Regions from separate parts of the Planococcus sp. TJ-302 genome, predicted to be linked through region 2. Evidence: predicted binding sites of a transcription regulator. Region 2 holds the regulator's gene; the other holds the start of a gene.
What was found. Region 2 encodes NrdR, which represses ribonucleotide reductase genes. Its sites were predicted from a motif close to AACACNATATATNGTGTT; they were not measured.
Positions count from the first base shown of each region.

Region 1: AC4EHB_RS01800 (vitamin B12-dependent ribonucleotide reductase) is a predicted target of NrdR. The motif match lies at 4,207-4,224, and genes of this name have one in related genera.

Region 1 covers NZ_JBZDOI010000001.1:338,970-346,384, forward strand. Annotated here, with positions in the region: gene gcvPB (aminomethyl-transferring glycine dehydrogenase subunit GcvPB) at 1-1,331, shown strand, start outside; gene AC4EHB_RS01785 (AAA family ATPase) at 1,401-2,675, opposite strand; gene AC4EHB_RS01790 (rhodanese-like domain-containing protein) at 2,748-3,131, opposite strand; gene AC4EHB_RS01795 (lipoate--protein ligase family protein) at 3,288-4,067, shown strand; gene AC4EHB_RS01800 (vitamin B12-dependent ribonucleotide reductase) at 4,257-6,815, shown strand; gene aroQ (type II 3-dehydroquinate dehydratase) at 7,206-7,415, shown strand, end outside.
Region 2 covers NZ_JBZDOI010000001.1:128,880-136,294, reverse strand. Annotated here, with positions in the region: ribosomal protein L20 leader region at 1-56, opposite strand, end outside; gene thrS (threonine--tRNA ligase) at 115-2,043, opposite strand; gene dnaI (primosomal protein DnaI) at 2,771-3,706, opposite strand; gene AC4EHB_RS00730 (replication initiation and membrane attachment family protein) at 3,707-5,077, opposite strand; gene nrdR (transcriptional regulator NrdR) at 5,089-5,565, opposite strand; gene speD (adenosylmethionine decarboxylase) at 6,024-6,407, opposite strand; gene AC4EHB_RS00715 (glyceraldehyde-3-phosphate dehydrogenase) at 6,719-7,415, opposite strand, start outside.

The DNA.
Region 1 (7,415 bases), 210 kb from region 2:
CGGCTGACTTGCCGGAAGTATCTGAACTTGATATCATGCGCCATTATACGGCGTTGTCAAAACGCAACCATGGCGTTGATTCAGGCTTCTATCCACTTGGTTCTTGCACGATGAAATACAATCCGAAAATCAATGAATCCGTAGCGCGCTATCCTGGATTCGCGAATATTCATCCTTTGCAGGACGAGTCTACCGTCCAAGGAGCTATGGAATTGATGTTCGACCTTCAAGAGCATTTGAAGGAAATCACGGGCATGGACGAAGTGACGCTTCAGCCAGCAGCGGGTGCACACGGTGAATGGACAGGATTGATGATGATTCGCGCTTACCACGAATCACGCGGCGATATGAACCGTACGAAAGTCATCGTCCCCGATTCAGCACACGGCACAAATCCTGCTTCGGCTACAGTTGCCGGTTTTGAAACGGTAACGGTCAAGTCGAATGAACACGGGCTTGTCGATCTGGAGGATTTGAAACGTGTAGTCGGGAACGACACAGCAGCCTTAATGCTGACCAACCCGAACACATTGGGCCTTTTCGAAGAACAGATTCTTGAAATGGCTGCCATCATCCACGAAGTCGGCGGGAAACTTTACTATGACGGCGCGAACTTGAATGCCGTTATGTCAAAAGCGCGCCCTGGCGACATGGGCTTTGATGTTGTCCATTTGAATTTGCATAAAACATTCACAGGACCACATGGCGGCGGTGGACCAGGATCTGGGCCAGTCGGCGTCCATAAAGATTTGATTCCATATTTGCCAAGCCCAGTGCTGGTTAAAACAAATGATGCTTATACGTTCGACTATAACCGCCCGGAAACCATCGGACGCGTAAAACCGTTCTACGGCAACTTCGGCATCAACGTTCGTGCTTACACGTACATCCGCTCAATGGGGCCGGATGGCTTGAAAGCCGTGACCGAATATGCGGTATTGAACGCAAACTATATGATGCGCAAGCTGCAGCCATTCTTCGATTTGCCATACGACCGCCATTGCAAGCATGAATTTGTCTTGAGCGGCCGCCGCCAGAAAAAATTGGGCGTGCGCACTTTGGATATGGCAAAACGCTTGCTGGACTTCGGCTACCACCCGCCGACGATCTATTTCCCATTGAACGTCGAGGAAGGCATGATGATCGAGCCGACTGAGACCGAGTCAAAAGAGACTTTGGATGCGTTTATTGATGCGATGATCCAGATTGCCAAGGAAGTCGAAGACAATCCGGAAATCGTGCAGAACGCACCGCACACGACGGTGATCAAGCGCCTAGATGAAACACAGGCTGCCCGTAAACCGGTTCTCCGCTACACGAAAGCTGAATAAAACAATATAGGAAAAGCCCGCCTGCGAAATTTCGCAGGCGGGCTTTTTTTAGCAATATCGGGTGCTTGTTTAGTAGAAACCGATTGGCGAATCAGCATCATCCCAATCGTTTTTTGCAGATCGTCTGCTTTGCTTCTGAAGTTCTTGGATGCGTTCTCCATATTTCGTTTCCCCTTCATAATGCCAGTTCAAGGCAGCAGACATATACAGTTCGTTTAGTTGGGAAATCGATAAGCCTTTTGAAAGCTTGGCCATATCCTCTAGTTGTTCTGGAGTGAAAATCGACTTGACGTCAAGCTTCTTCAAATATTGCTTGCGCAGCTTTTTGTCAGGCGAAGGGATCTCATAAGCTCGATCAAAGCGTCCAGCACGGTTTATAAGAGCTGGATCGATTCGTTCCGGGTAATTTGTCGTCCCGATGATAAAGAGTCCCTCGCGCGATTGTGTGCCGTCGAGTGTATTGAGAAACACGGATCGTGTAAACTCGGGCATCGAGTCGATATCCTCGATGACCAGAATGGCGGGAGCGAGACGCGACACTGTACTGAAAACTTCCTGAACGGTATAGCTGGAAGTAAACTCGGTGATCTGCCAGTAAACGACAGGCGCTTCAGTAGAACCGGTGATTGACTTCACCAGTGTCGTTTTGCCGTTGCCGGGCGCGCCATAAAGCAAAATGCCCCGTTTGTAAGGAACTCCGTATTCTTTGAAGAATACGCCGTCTTCCCGGAAGAATTCATCGATCGAGCGGAAAATGTCCTTCTTGACCCCAGCTTCGAGTATGACGTCATCACGGTTGACAATGGCCATCTCTCCATAATTTCGGCGTTTGACACCATCATCGGTATCAACAAGAAAAGTGATGCTGTTCATCAATTCGAGCCGCAGCAAATCATTCATGGCTTCTAGGAAAGCGAGTGTGGCTTGTTCTGATTTTGCGAAACACTGGAATTCTGGCCAGGCATTTTCAGCAGCAGTGAAAATGGGGTATTGCGATAGCGCTACATCAAATTCGGGAAAATAGACCAGACGGTTTTCGAAACTCAGCCGGACTCTAAGGCTGCCGCTTTGATCATCTTCTTCAGTGCTGGCAATTTTGCCGAGCGGACGGGCTTGATACAAGAAACCCAGCGTCTCGAATTGCAAGCTGCCCTTTTCCATAAGATCAATCAGGTGGGTATGGAGCTGTGTAATTGTATCCTCGATGTCGATGTGGAACCAAGGCCCTTCAGAATGTCCATCGAGCGCTGCCAATGCTTTTTCGGAAATCGCCGCAATTTCTGCATAATGCGGCAAAGTTTCACGCAGGCTTTCCCCGTGGGGAAATAAAATTTTAGGTAACATGTTTTTCCTCCAATTCATATAATGGGCCCAGCGATTGAAAAAAGCCTTTCCACACGCGGGAAAGGCTCTAAACTATTGTTTGATTTTGACCTTGCCGCTCCATTGCTTGAAGCCGCCTTGTAGTTGGTATAATTGGTCGTAGCCTTTTTTCTTCAGGAACAAACCGACGCGGCCGCTGCGTACACCGTTCTGGTCATAAATGTAAACGGGTTTGTCAGCGCGGATTTCTTTGTAGCGCTGGTTCAATTGTGTTTGCGGGATATTGCGCGCACCAAGGATATGGCCGTTTGCAAAATCTTTCGCTTCACGTACATCGATCAGCTGCGCTTTGCGGTAGCCTTCGATAAATTGTTCTTGTGTCAATGTGGTTACGGCTTTCTTGATGCGGAAATATGAAATTGCAGCAAAGATGAGCACTGCAACTACGACGCCTAAAGTGATGTAAAGAAAATCCAATGTTCTTGCCCCTTTCTATTCTCTCTTTATTATAAAAGATGAAGTGACTCTTATTCAATGGCAATGTTACACTAATTAAAGAATTTAGGGGGCGATCTTGTGAATTTTCAAGAATGGTTATTCATCGATACCGGCAAAGCGCCGGCTTCTTTTAATATGGCGCTCGATGAAGCGCTGCTGAATTGGCATAGTGAAGGACTGATTCCACCGGTTATCCGATTTTACGGTTGGGAGCCGGCTGCGCTGTCAATCGGCTATTTCCAGAAAGTCGAGCAGGAAATCGACATGGAGGCCGTGAAAAGACTCGGCCTTGGCTTTGTGCGCCGTCCGACCGGCGGCAGAGGCGTGCTGCACGAGCATGAGCTGACGTACAGCATTATTGTGAGCGAAGCCTATCCGGATATGCCGGAGACGGTGACAGCGGCCTATAGGGTGCTCAGCGAGGGATTATTGGAAGGCTTCAGAAATTTGGGGCTCGACGCCTATTTTTCGATTCCCGAAAGCGAAAATGAAATAGCGGATTTGAAAAAACCGAAAAGTGCGGTATGTTTTGACGCACCAAGCTGGTATGAAATGGTCGTTGCCGGCAAAAAGGTGGCGGGCAGTGCACAGACGCGCCAAAAAGGCGTAATCCTGCAGCATGGTGCGATCTTGATCGATTTGGATGCGGAAAAATTATTATCGGTGTTCAAGTTCAAAGATGAAGCTTCAAAAGAGCGGATGCGCAAAAAAATTCCGGTAAAAGCAGTATCGATCAATTCGCTGCTTGAGGACGGCGTCACCGCGGAGCAATGTGTTCCAGTGTTCAAAGCCGGATTCGAGAAGGCTTTAGCGATCCGATTGGCGCCTTACCATTTGTCGGAAAGCCAGCTCGCCGAAGTGAAAAAAATCGAAGAAAAACGCTACGCAAATGACGATTGGAATTTTCGCACCTAAGGAGACTAAAGACTCATTTTGGAGCGTCGGTTTTGGCAGAAACCGTTGCACATTCAGCTTTGAGACGTCTCATGGAAAAACCAGCAAAATTTTGTTATTGCAGTGACGTTTCAATATATAGTAGGATGGGAAATGTAATAATACTATATATAGTGTTTACTCCATATAATATGAAGGAGGAAATGTCAAATGGTTTCTGCCACTCAAAAAAAATATTCATTAAATCCGGTGTCGTTGAATAGCGATATCCAGTCGTTCCCTCAAGTCCATGCAATCACTCCGGACATGAAAACGACACATAAAGGGGTATCTCGCCTCGTGATGATCGACCGCTATTCTTTTAAGGATACGGAGAAAAAGACGCTCAAAGCAGGCGACTTTGTCGTATTGACCGTCAAGCAAGATCCGAAATTCCCAGCCCGCGGACTCGGTTTCATCGTTTCCGTCGACAAAGCGGCTAACACGGCGCAAATTTGGATCGAGGAAGATTACCGCAGCGCAATCGACAAACCGGAAGAAATGGAAGCCGGCATCGTCAACCGCAGCCTTGATGTCATCGAAAAACCTCTGGAAGTGTATTACGAACAAATCGCGAAACGCAACGCAACGGGCCTGGCGTCTGTTGAAACGACTCCCGAAAAGCGTGAGCATTGGTTCAATAAATTCTACGAGCAGCTTGTCGGGCTGAAATTCATTCCTGCAGGGCGCGTTCTATACGGAGCGGGTGCCGGAACAGATGTTACGTATTTCAATTGCTACGTGATGCCTTTCGTCGCTGATTCGCGCGAAGGAATTTCCGACCACCGCAAGCAAGTGATGGAAATCATGAGCCGCGGAGGAGGCGTCGGCACGAACGGCTCGACGCTTCGTCCGCGCAATACATTGGCGAGAGGCGTCAACGGCAAATCTTCCGGCTCTGTTTCATGGCTGGACGATATCGCGAAATTGACTCATCTTGTCGAGCAAGGCGGATCGCGCCGCGGTGCGCAGATGATCATGCTTGCTGACTGGCATCCGGATATCGCGGAGTTCATCATTTCAAAAATGCAGAACCCGCGGATTCTCCGCTACTTGATCGAAAACACAGAAGACGAAACGATTAAAAAACTTGCCCATGAAAAATTGAAGTTCAAAGCGCTGACAGAACAAGAAGACGCGATGTATCAAGGAATCCTGAATTACCGCGCGATTCCTGGAATGGGCGGCTTCAATGAAAAAATCATGCGCGATGCTGAAACAAAGCTGCGCGATGGCGGTACTTATACGGTCCATAACGAAGAATTCCTGACAGGTGCGAATATTTCAGTAACCTTGACGGACGATTTCATGAAAGCGGTCGAAAGGGACGCAGATTTCGATTTGCGATTCCCGGCAGTTGAATCGTACTCGAAAGAAGAAATGGCCGTCTATAACGAAAAATGGCAAGAAGTCGGAGACGTACGCGAATGGGAGCGTTTGGGCCATAAAGTGCGTGTCTACCGCACAATGAAAGCGCGCGAGCTATGGAACCTCATCAACGTTTGTGCGACGTATTCCGCAGAGCCAGGCATTTTCTTCATCGACAACGCCAATGCGAAAACGAACGCAACAGCTTACGGCCAAAAAGTCGTAGCAACAAACCCGTGCGGCGAACAGCCGTTAGCACCATATTCAGTGTGCAACTTGGCAGCTGTCAACTTGGCGCAATTCGCAGATGCGAAAACGAAAAGAGTCGATTTTAAAGCGTTGAAAGAAACGGTCAAAGTCGGTGTCCGCATGCAGGACAACGTTATTGACGCTACACCTTACTTCCTTGAAGAAAACCGGGTGCAGGCGCTTGGCGAACGGCGTGTCGGCCTTGGAGTTATGGGGCTTGCGGATCTGTTGATTTATTGCGACAAAGAATACGGCTCGCCTGAAGGCAACGAGTTGGTCGATGAAATCTTCAAGACCATTGCAGCAGCGGCATACGAAGAATCGGTTGAATTGGCGTCAGAACGCGGAAGCTTCCCATTCTTGATCGGCAAAACCGATGAAGAAACAGCAGCGCTGCGCAAAGCGTTTACAGAAACAGGCTTTATGCAAGACATGCCGGAAGAAATCCGTGCAGGCATCCTTGAAAATGGCATCCGCAACTCGCATTTGCTGACAGTGGCACCTACGGGTTCAACGGGCACGATGGTCGGCGTATCGACCGGCCTGGAGCCATATTATTCATTCACCTATTACCGCAGCGGCCGCCTTGGTAAATTTATCGAGGTAAAAGCTGATATCGTACGTGAATACTTGAAAAACAATCCGGAAGCGGACGAAGAAAATCTTCCGAAAGCGTTTGTCACCTCCATGGACTTGGCTCCGGAAGCGCATGCGGATGTGCAATGCATCATCCAGCGCTGGATTGATTCGTCCATCTCCAAAACGGTCAATGCACCGCGCGGCTACACAGTGGAGCAAGTTGAAGGCGTCTACGAGCGTCTTTACAAAGGCGGCGCGAAAGGCGGGACCGTCTATGTCGATGGCAGCCGTGACTCGCAAGTATTGACTCTGAAAGCGGAGGACAACACATTCGAAGAACCGCATCAAGAAGAAGTGAAAGGCAAGCGTCCAATCGTTCTTATTGATACCATCCAAGATCTGCGTTCAACGAACGTCTCGATCGGCTCTGAAGTGGGCGATACTTGCCCAGTCTGCCGCCAAGGGACTGTTGAAGAAATGGGCGGCTGCAATACCTGCACCAATTGCAATGCCCAATTGAAATGCGGACTTTAATCGAATATCCATTCCAAAAGCGCGACGGCTCCAGCCGCCGCGTTTTTTTGCGTCCGAAAATTGATGCATACGCCTTTAGAAAAAATAAATGTATATTATTACATAAGGTTTTTTTGATAAAAAATCAAGAACGTAACAAGAGCTTCGCAAAACGGACTTCTTTTAAAAGCTGAAGCCCTAAATCGGCATTAATTTAGAATTAACATGACGAAGCGGACAGTCTACATGAACTAAAGAGCGGTTGACATGAACTATTTTGAATTCAACCGGTACTAGCAAAAGAAGAGTTCTGCCTTCCAGTGAAGCGAAAGACCAAATAGATGAAAGATTTGCTCTCTTAGGCTGCTGTGATAAAATAATGAAGAATGTGACAGGATAGGAGTGGGGTCAATGAAAGTGTTGTGTTTGAATGGACCGAACCTGAACCGCCTCGGCAAGCGCGAAAAGGAAGCCTACGGCACGTTTACGCTGGAGGAGTTGGAAACAGAGCTGATGGATTTTTCAGCGGTCAATGGGATTGAACTTTCTTGCTTGCAGTCAAACCATGAAGGCGAACTGATCGACTGGATCCACAAGGCAGCGGACGATGGCACGGATGCC
Region 2 (7,415 bases):
TATACCTGCCAACAATCGGTCGATCAGGTGAGAAGCGGGTGCTCCTGCTTTGCACATATAAGTATTCTATAACCTCAACTATAATATCACGTGTGTGTTGGCATGTCAACCATGTTAACGAAGTTCGCTTTTAATCAAGCTAAGGAAGTCGTCAAACGGCATGCTTTCAGACTTTTGCTCGCCATATTTACGGACGTTCACTGAGCCATTCTCTAGTTCCTGGTCGCCAATTACAAGCATATAAGGGACTTTCTGCATCTGTGCTTCCCGGATTTTATAGCCAAGTTTTTCATCGCGCGTATCGATATCGACGCGCAAGCGGTTTAACTGAAGCTTTTCTTGTACTTGTTTTGCATACTCGCTGTGTGCGTCCAAAGATACTGGAATCAATTCGACCTGCACCGGTGCGAGCCATGTCGGGAATGCGCCTTTGTATTCTTCGATCAAGAAAGCTACAAAGCGTTCCATCGTCGACACCACGCCGCGGTGGATGACAACTGGACGGTGTTGTTTGCCATCTTCGCCGATATAGGAAAGGTCAAAGCGTTCAGGCAATAGGAAATCCAGCTGCACAGTTGATAATGTTTCTTCTTTGCCGAGTGCCGTTTTCACTTGCACATCCACTTTCGGTCCGTAGAACGCAGCTTCCCCTTCCACTTCAGTGTAAGGAAGCGCCAATTCGTCCATTGCTTCTTTCAGCATCGCTTGCGCGCGGTTCCACATTGCATCGTCGTCAAAATATTTCTCTTTGTCTGCCGGATCGCGGTAAGACAAACGGAACGAATAATCCTTGATATCAAAATCCTTATAAACTTCAATCACCAAATTGACAACGCGCTTGAACTCTTCCTTGATCTGGTCGGGACGGACAAAGATATGGGCATCGTTCAGCGTCATGCCGCGAACACGTTGCAGGCCGGAAAGGGCGCCGGACATTTCATAGCGGTGCATAAGCCCGAGCTCCGCAATGCGGATCGGCAAGTTGCGGTATGAATGAATGCCTTGTTTGTAAATCATCATGTGGTGAGGGCAGTTCATTGGGCGAAGCACCAAGTCTTCGTTGTCCATCTTCATAACAGGGAACATATCATCCTGGTAATGGTCCCAGTGGCCGCTTGTCTTGTAAAGCTCCACACTTCCCATTACAGGTGTGTAGACGTGATCGTAGCCAAGGCTTTCCTCTTTGTCGACGATATAGCGCTCGATGATGCGGCGGATTGTCGCGCCTTTCGGCAACCACATCGGCAAGCCTTGGCCGACTTTCTGGGAGTTCATGAATAAATTCAATTCTTTTCCGATCTTGCGGTGGTCACGTTCTTTCGCTTCTTCAAGCATGGCTAAATGAGCTTTCAAGTCGTCTTTTGTAAAGAAAGCAGTGCCGTAAATGCGCTGCAGCATCTTATTGTCGCTGTCGCCTCTCCAATACGCTCCGGCCACGCTCAGCAATTTGAATTCTTTCAATTTGCCAGTTGATGGCACGTGAATGCCGCGGCACAAGTCAAAGAAATCTCCCTGCTCATAGATGGAAACTTGGTCATCTTCAGGAATCGCTTCAAGAAGCTCCAATTTATACGGATCTTCAATCGCCGCAAATCGTTCTTGTGCTTCTGCACGAGTCACATCGTGGCGTATAATTTCAACGTTTTCATTGATGATTTTCTTCATTTCTTTTTCGATCACTGGCAAATCTTCTGAAGTGATTGCTGACGCTGTATCGATGTCGTAATAAAAGCCGTTTTCAATAACCGGACCCACTCCAAGCTTAGCGTCCGGATACAGCCGCTTGATCGCCTGTGCCAATAAATGCGCCGTGCTGTGGCGTAAAACTTCCAACGCTTCATCCGATTCAGGAACGATGATAGCGATGTCTCCATCTTCTTTTAAAGGCGCGCGCAAGTCGACCAATTGGCCGCCTACTTTTCCAGCCAATGCTTTTTTGCGCAATCCCGGGCTGATTGATTGTGCGATTTCTTCAGTAGTTGTGCCCCGTTCGAACTCTTTTACCGCTCCGTCCGGGAATTTTAGTTGAATCATGTCTGCCATGCCAATCTCTCCTTTTTCTCTGTTGTCGCTGAAGCACCTGGATTCACAGGGTCTGAACAGGTGCTTGCGTTTCCGCTTTTCTTGTTTAGCTGCACCGGCCTGCTCCTCGGGTCGTAAGCTGCCCTTCCTGTGCGGCAAAATGCGCCACTTCGGAAGTTCATCTTACGCCGGTCGGAGCATAACGGCCGTTTCCGCTTTTCTTGTCTAGCTGCAACTGCCTGCACCTCGGGTCGTAAGCTGCCTTCCTGTGCGGCAAAAAACGCCGCTTCGGAAGTTCATCTTACGCCGGTCGGAGCATAACGGCCGTTTCCGCTTTTCTTGTCTAGCTGCAGTGCCCAACCCCTCGAGTCGCTTCAGCCTATCCAGCGTTTGTCGGGACTAACCGGGCACTTTCGCTTTTCTACTTTTCAACACAAAAAAGCCTCATCCCAAAGGGACGAAGCTCTGTTCGTGGTTCCACCCTTCTTCTATTCCGGCCAGAAAAAATTCTGTGCGGAACGAAGCTCTGCATCGGCTAACGGGCCGGTACCGTCAGCTGCTACTAAAAAAGTTCACAGCTGCTGCTCTAAGGGGGTAAGCGTCTTGCCGGTACTTAAGAAGCTTGCAGCCAGGGCTTCTCTCTCTGAAAGTCGTACAGTCCGCTATTGTCCTTGTCAACGCATGTTAATTCATATTTCGATTGTTTTTACTATACTGTGTAAATTATGAAAATGCAATAGCCGAAATGTCAATTTCTACGGTTTTTGCCGTCCAGCTTCACTGGGGTCGTCAAGGCACGGATTCGTTCCATGACGCGCGCAGCTTTTAAATCTTCTTTTTCGCCGCGCTGGGAATAAGTGAGATGGTGCTGCAATTCAGAATAGCTGAAGTTCGACGTCATGAACGTCGGCAGTTTCTCTGCCATGCGGTAATGCAGGATGGTGCCGAGGACTTCGTCGCGCGTCCAGCTCGACATCGCTTCTGCTCCAATATCATCAAGCATTAGAACATCGGCTTTTTTGACGTAATCGACTTTCTCTTGCAGCGTCTGGTCCCCGATTGCCTGTTTCATTTCGCGCATGAATTCTGGCACGAAAACCAAGACCGAGCGGATGTCCATATCCGCAAGTTCATTGGCGACAGCACTCAGCAAATAGGATTTGCCGACGCCGAACTTGCCATAGAGGTACAAGCCTTTTTCCGGCATGTGGCCCGGTCCAGTCGTTTCATCCAGGAACTTGCCGACCGCGCGGAATGATTCCATCCGGCTGTCGTCCGGCTCGAATTCGTCGAGCGTCGCTTGCATGACCTCTTTCGGCATGTACATGCTGTGGATCATCGAAGAAGCCTTGCGTTTATTGTCATGGGCATTTTTCAATCGGCATGCCGTATAGGAAATGCCAATTGTGCCGCGTTCAAGCACGAGATTCGGTTCGAACCCTTTCAAGTGGTTGACGCAGCCTTCAAAGCTCGGGCATTTATGGCAGTCATGGGATTGGTCAATATACTCGTATAATTTGTGAAGCCCGCGGTCAACCGTGCTTTTGTCGATTTCCGAGGAATGCTGTTCCAGGAATTTTTGGACGCCGGGATGCTCCAGCACTTCCTTGCGCATGTCGTTATAGCGCTCTGAAAAAGCGGGTGCGTTCACAACGCGTTTTAATGTTTCGCGAATTGGCTCCATTTAATCACCTTTCCCTTTCTTCATCGCCAATTTAGCGAGAAGCTTTTGTTTCTCGATTTCCAGACTTTCGTTTTTCGGGCCGGAAGCCGCAGGCGTTTCTTCTTTCGTGTAAAACCATTCAGGCAGTTTCTCTTCGCGCAGCGGCTTGCCTCTGTTCTGGCGCGCAGGTGCTTTCGATGATGCTGACGGAGATCCTTCTGCTTTCCATTTTACATATTGCTCATGTTCAATGCGCGCAAGCTCCATCGCTTCTTTTGCAGTCGTGACATTTTTGCGCAGCCAATGCGACGCTATTTTCTCGACGTACGCTTTCGTCAACTTCATATCGGTGCGCAGCAAGACGTATTGCAGCAGCACATTGACAACTGCTGGCTCCATGCCATGCTGCATAACCAGCTGATTCGCTAACTGGACATCTGCAGGCAGTGGTTCATTGCCGTTAGCGATGTCCCGCAAAACTTCTACAGGCGCAGCCGATTCCAAATAAAGAATCAGCTCATCTTGCCGGGTTCTCGGCTCGTTTTGCTGTTCCGGAAGCTTTTCTTCCTTCTGCACATGGACAAGCTGCGGCGCGGTCGTTGCAACCGTCAATTTATAATATTCCGAAGCCGCTTTTTTCAAGCTTTCGGCCGTAATTTTATAATCTTCGTCAATCGCCAGCAAAACCACTTTTTGCATTTCCAGCGGCCCCCAGCTGTATAAATACGCTAACTTCCCGATGGTATCCCTAATAGAAGCAGTTAGGACGCGTTTCGGCACCAGCTGTTCGGACAAACCTTGCTGCAATAAGCTGAAATCGAAATCGGACTCGGTCTGGTACTCCCCTTTTTTGCGTTCATGCAAATCTTTTGTTTCCGCCGGATAGCCGGCTTTCGCATGAACAGGACGAAAAATGTCCGTGAATGTGCGGGACACTTCTTCAAATCCTTCACCGATATCGGTCGGATTCAAGAACCGCTCCCGCACTTTGCGGTAAGCCGATTCCCCAATCTTGCTGAACAAGAACATCGACAGCAAAGGATCCTGAAAAAAATTTTTCGGGTCAAGCGGCGGACATAGTTCATAGATGAACGACCGGTGACCGTTGTCTTTCTTGAAGGTTTTCATCAACCCAATCGCTTCAAGCTGGATGCGGGATTCAAAAAGCTTGGCGATTGAAATGCCCAATGTGTTCATTAATGCGTAATGGGTCGTTTCTTCGCTCGGAGCTTCCCCTTCTGCCCACAGCGTCAAATAGAAAGCGGTTGCTTCCGCCCCGATCATCGGCTGATACAAAAGCGTCAAAAGCTGGCGGTCGTAATTTGAAAACGGGTACGGCAGCCGGATCTTAAACGAATCCGGAGGCTGCAGTTCTTTATAAAGTGCAGACATATTACACCACCTTATTCGGGTTTCTTGCCATTCGGGCTTTTATCCAATAAATCCTTCAATTCATCGATAAAGACCGTAATGTCTTTAAACTGACGATAAACCGAAGCGAAGCGGACATACGCCACTTCGTCAATTGCCGCAAGGCGGTTCATGACAAGTTCTCCGACTTCTTCGGATTTCACCTCGGCATTGCCTGTGCGGCGAAGTTCCTTCTCAATATCAAAAACAAGATTCTCCAGTGTCTCCAAAGGAACTGGACGTTTTTCGCAAGCACGAATCAAGCCGCGCAAAACTTTCTCGCGGCTGAACTCTTCACGTGAGCCATCTTTCTTCACGACAATCAGCGGCATTTCTTCCACTTTTTCAAAAGTCGTATAACGGTAGCCGCACGCTTCACATTCTCTGCGCCTCCGAATGGATTTATTATCATCTACTGGCCGCGAATCCACTACGCGTGTACCATTATGCTGGCAAGCCGGACATCTCATATTGGACCTCTCCCTAAACATTGTTTCTCGTAACTCCAGTATAACAAATTTAAGGCTCCATTAGTTGCGATATAGATAGAACGAAAGATTTCGAGTAGTGGATACTGCGCAAAACTGCCTCGCTTGCCGCGGGCGAGCACTGAGCCGCTTCGTCGCTAGCGCTTCTGCAGGGTCTCAGCTATCTCGCTTTCCCGCAGGCGTCTCGGCAGTTTGCTCCGTATCCACAAGTATCTCCAAAATAGCAGAGCCACGTAAACCTTTCTATTTTCATAAAAATTTCCCAGTGAAGGCGCGAACAAGGGCTAGGCGGAGCAGAAAGACAAGCGTTCTTTGCTTGGTTTTCTGTGTAAGCCATGCCCTGAGCGACCGAAGCGACATACAACAATTTTCATCTATCCCAAGAAAACAGAAAAAGCAGGGGATCAGATCCCCTGCTTCGTATCGTTCATGTTAATGGATTATGCATTTACTGAAACTTTGGACTTTTCAACACTGACCGGGCCCATACCGCGCGGAATTTCTACAAATTCGCGAGCACCAGAATTCAGCGCTTCTGCAATGTAATTAGCTGCAATAGTTGGATCAAGATCGCCGCAAGTATATACATCGATACTAGCATAGCCATGTTCCGGGAAGCTGTGGATCGTTAAATGCGATTCAGAAATGATGACTACCCCGCTTACGCCTTGAGGTGCAAATTTGTGAAAAGCTACTTCTCTGACTTCAGCTCCGGCTTTTAGTGCTGCATCAACAAAAGTTTGTTCGATAAAATCCATATCGTTTAATTTGTCAAAATCACACTGCCAAAGTTCTGCAATTACGTGACGTCCCATTGTTTCCATGGTTCGTTTCCCCCTTTGATATCATTTTGTTTTAGTGCGCAAAATATTCAAAGTTGACTACCACGGGGGAAAGTTAGTCCAAAGAGGTCCTAACCCTTTAAGCAGTCATGTGAATAAATATTGCTCCGTCCGCTCCCTTATCAAGCACTCAGAAACGAAGAAGTACGTAGCCGTTTTTTGACTACGAGTGTTAGTATATGATGTATTGATATGAAATGCAATCATAATAACTTAAAATACCTTATTTTTTTATGGGATTTTTTTCATGAAAAAGCCGCATGCCATTTTACAATGGCTGCGGCTTGTATTAATTATCGGGCATAAACCAATGATTTTGCCACTTTTTTGGTTAAATCCACCACTCGCGCAGAGTAGCCCCATTCGTTATCATACCAAGCTAGAACTTTCACTTTGCGGCCGCCGATCACCATCGTCGACAATCCATCTACGATCGCCGATTGTTCGGTCGTGTTGAAGTCGATTGACACCAAAGGCTCCATTGTTAAGCTCAAGATGCCTTCAAGGCCATTCAAGGAAGCAGCTAGGAAAGCAGCATTCACTTCTTCTATTGTCACGTCCTGCTTCAAGTCCACCACAAGATCCACTAAGGATACGTTTGGAGTCGGTACGCGAAGCGACATGCCATGAAGTTTGCCTTCAAGTTCAGGAAGTACCAATGATAGCGCTTTCGCGGCGCCCGTAGAAGTAGGGATGATCGACTGGCCACATGCACGCGCACGGCGGAGATCTTTATGCGGGTTATCCAAGTTCTTCTGGTCATTCGTGTAAGAATGGACGGTGGTCATCAAGCCGTTTTCAATCCCGAACGCATCGTTCAAGACTTTCGCTACCGGTGCAAGGCAGTTAGTCGTGCAGCTGGCATTTGAAATAACGTCGTGCTTATCGATTTCAAGTGCGCCGTCGTTGACGCCCATCACAATTGTGATGTCGGCATTTTTGCCAGGAGCTGATAAAATGACTTTCTTGGCTCCAGCATCCAAATGCAAT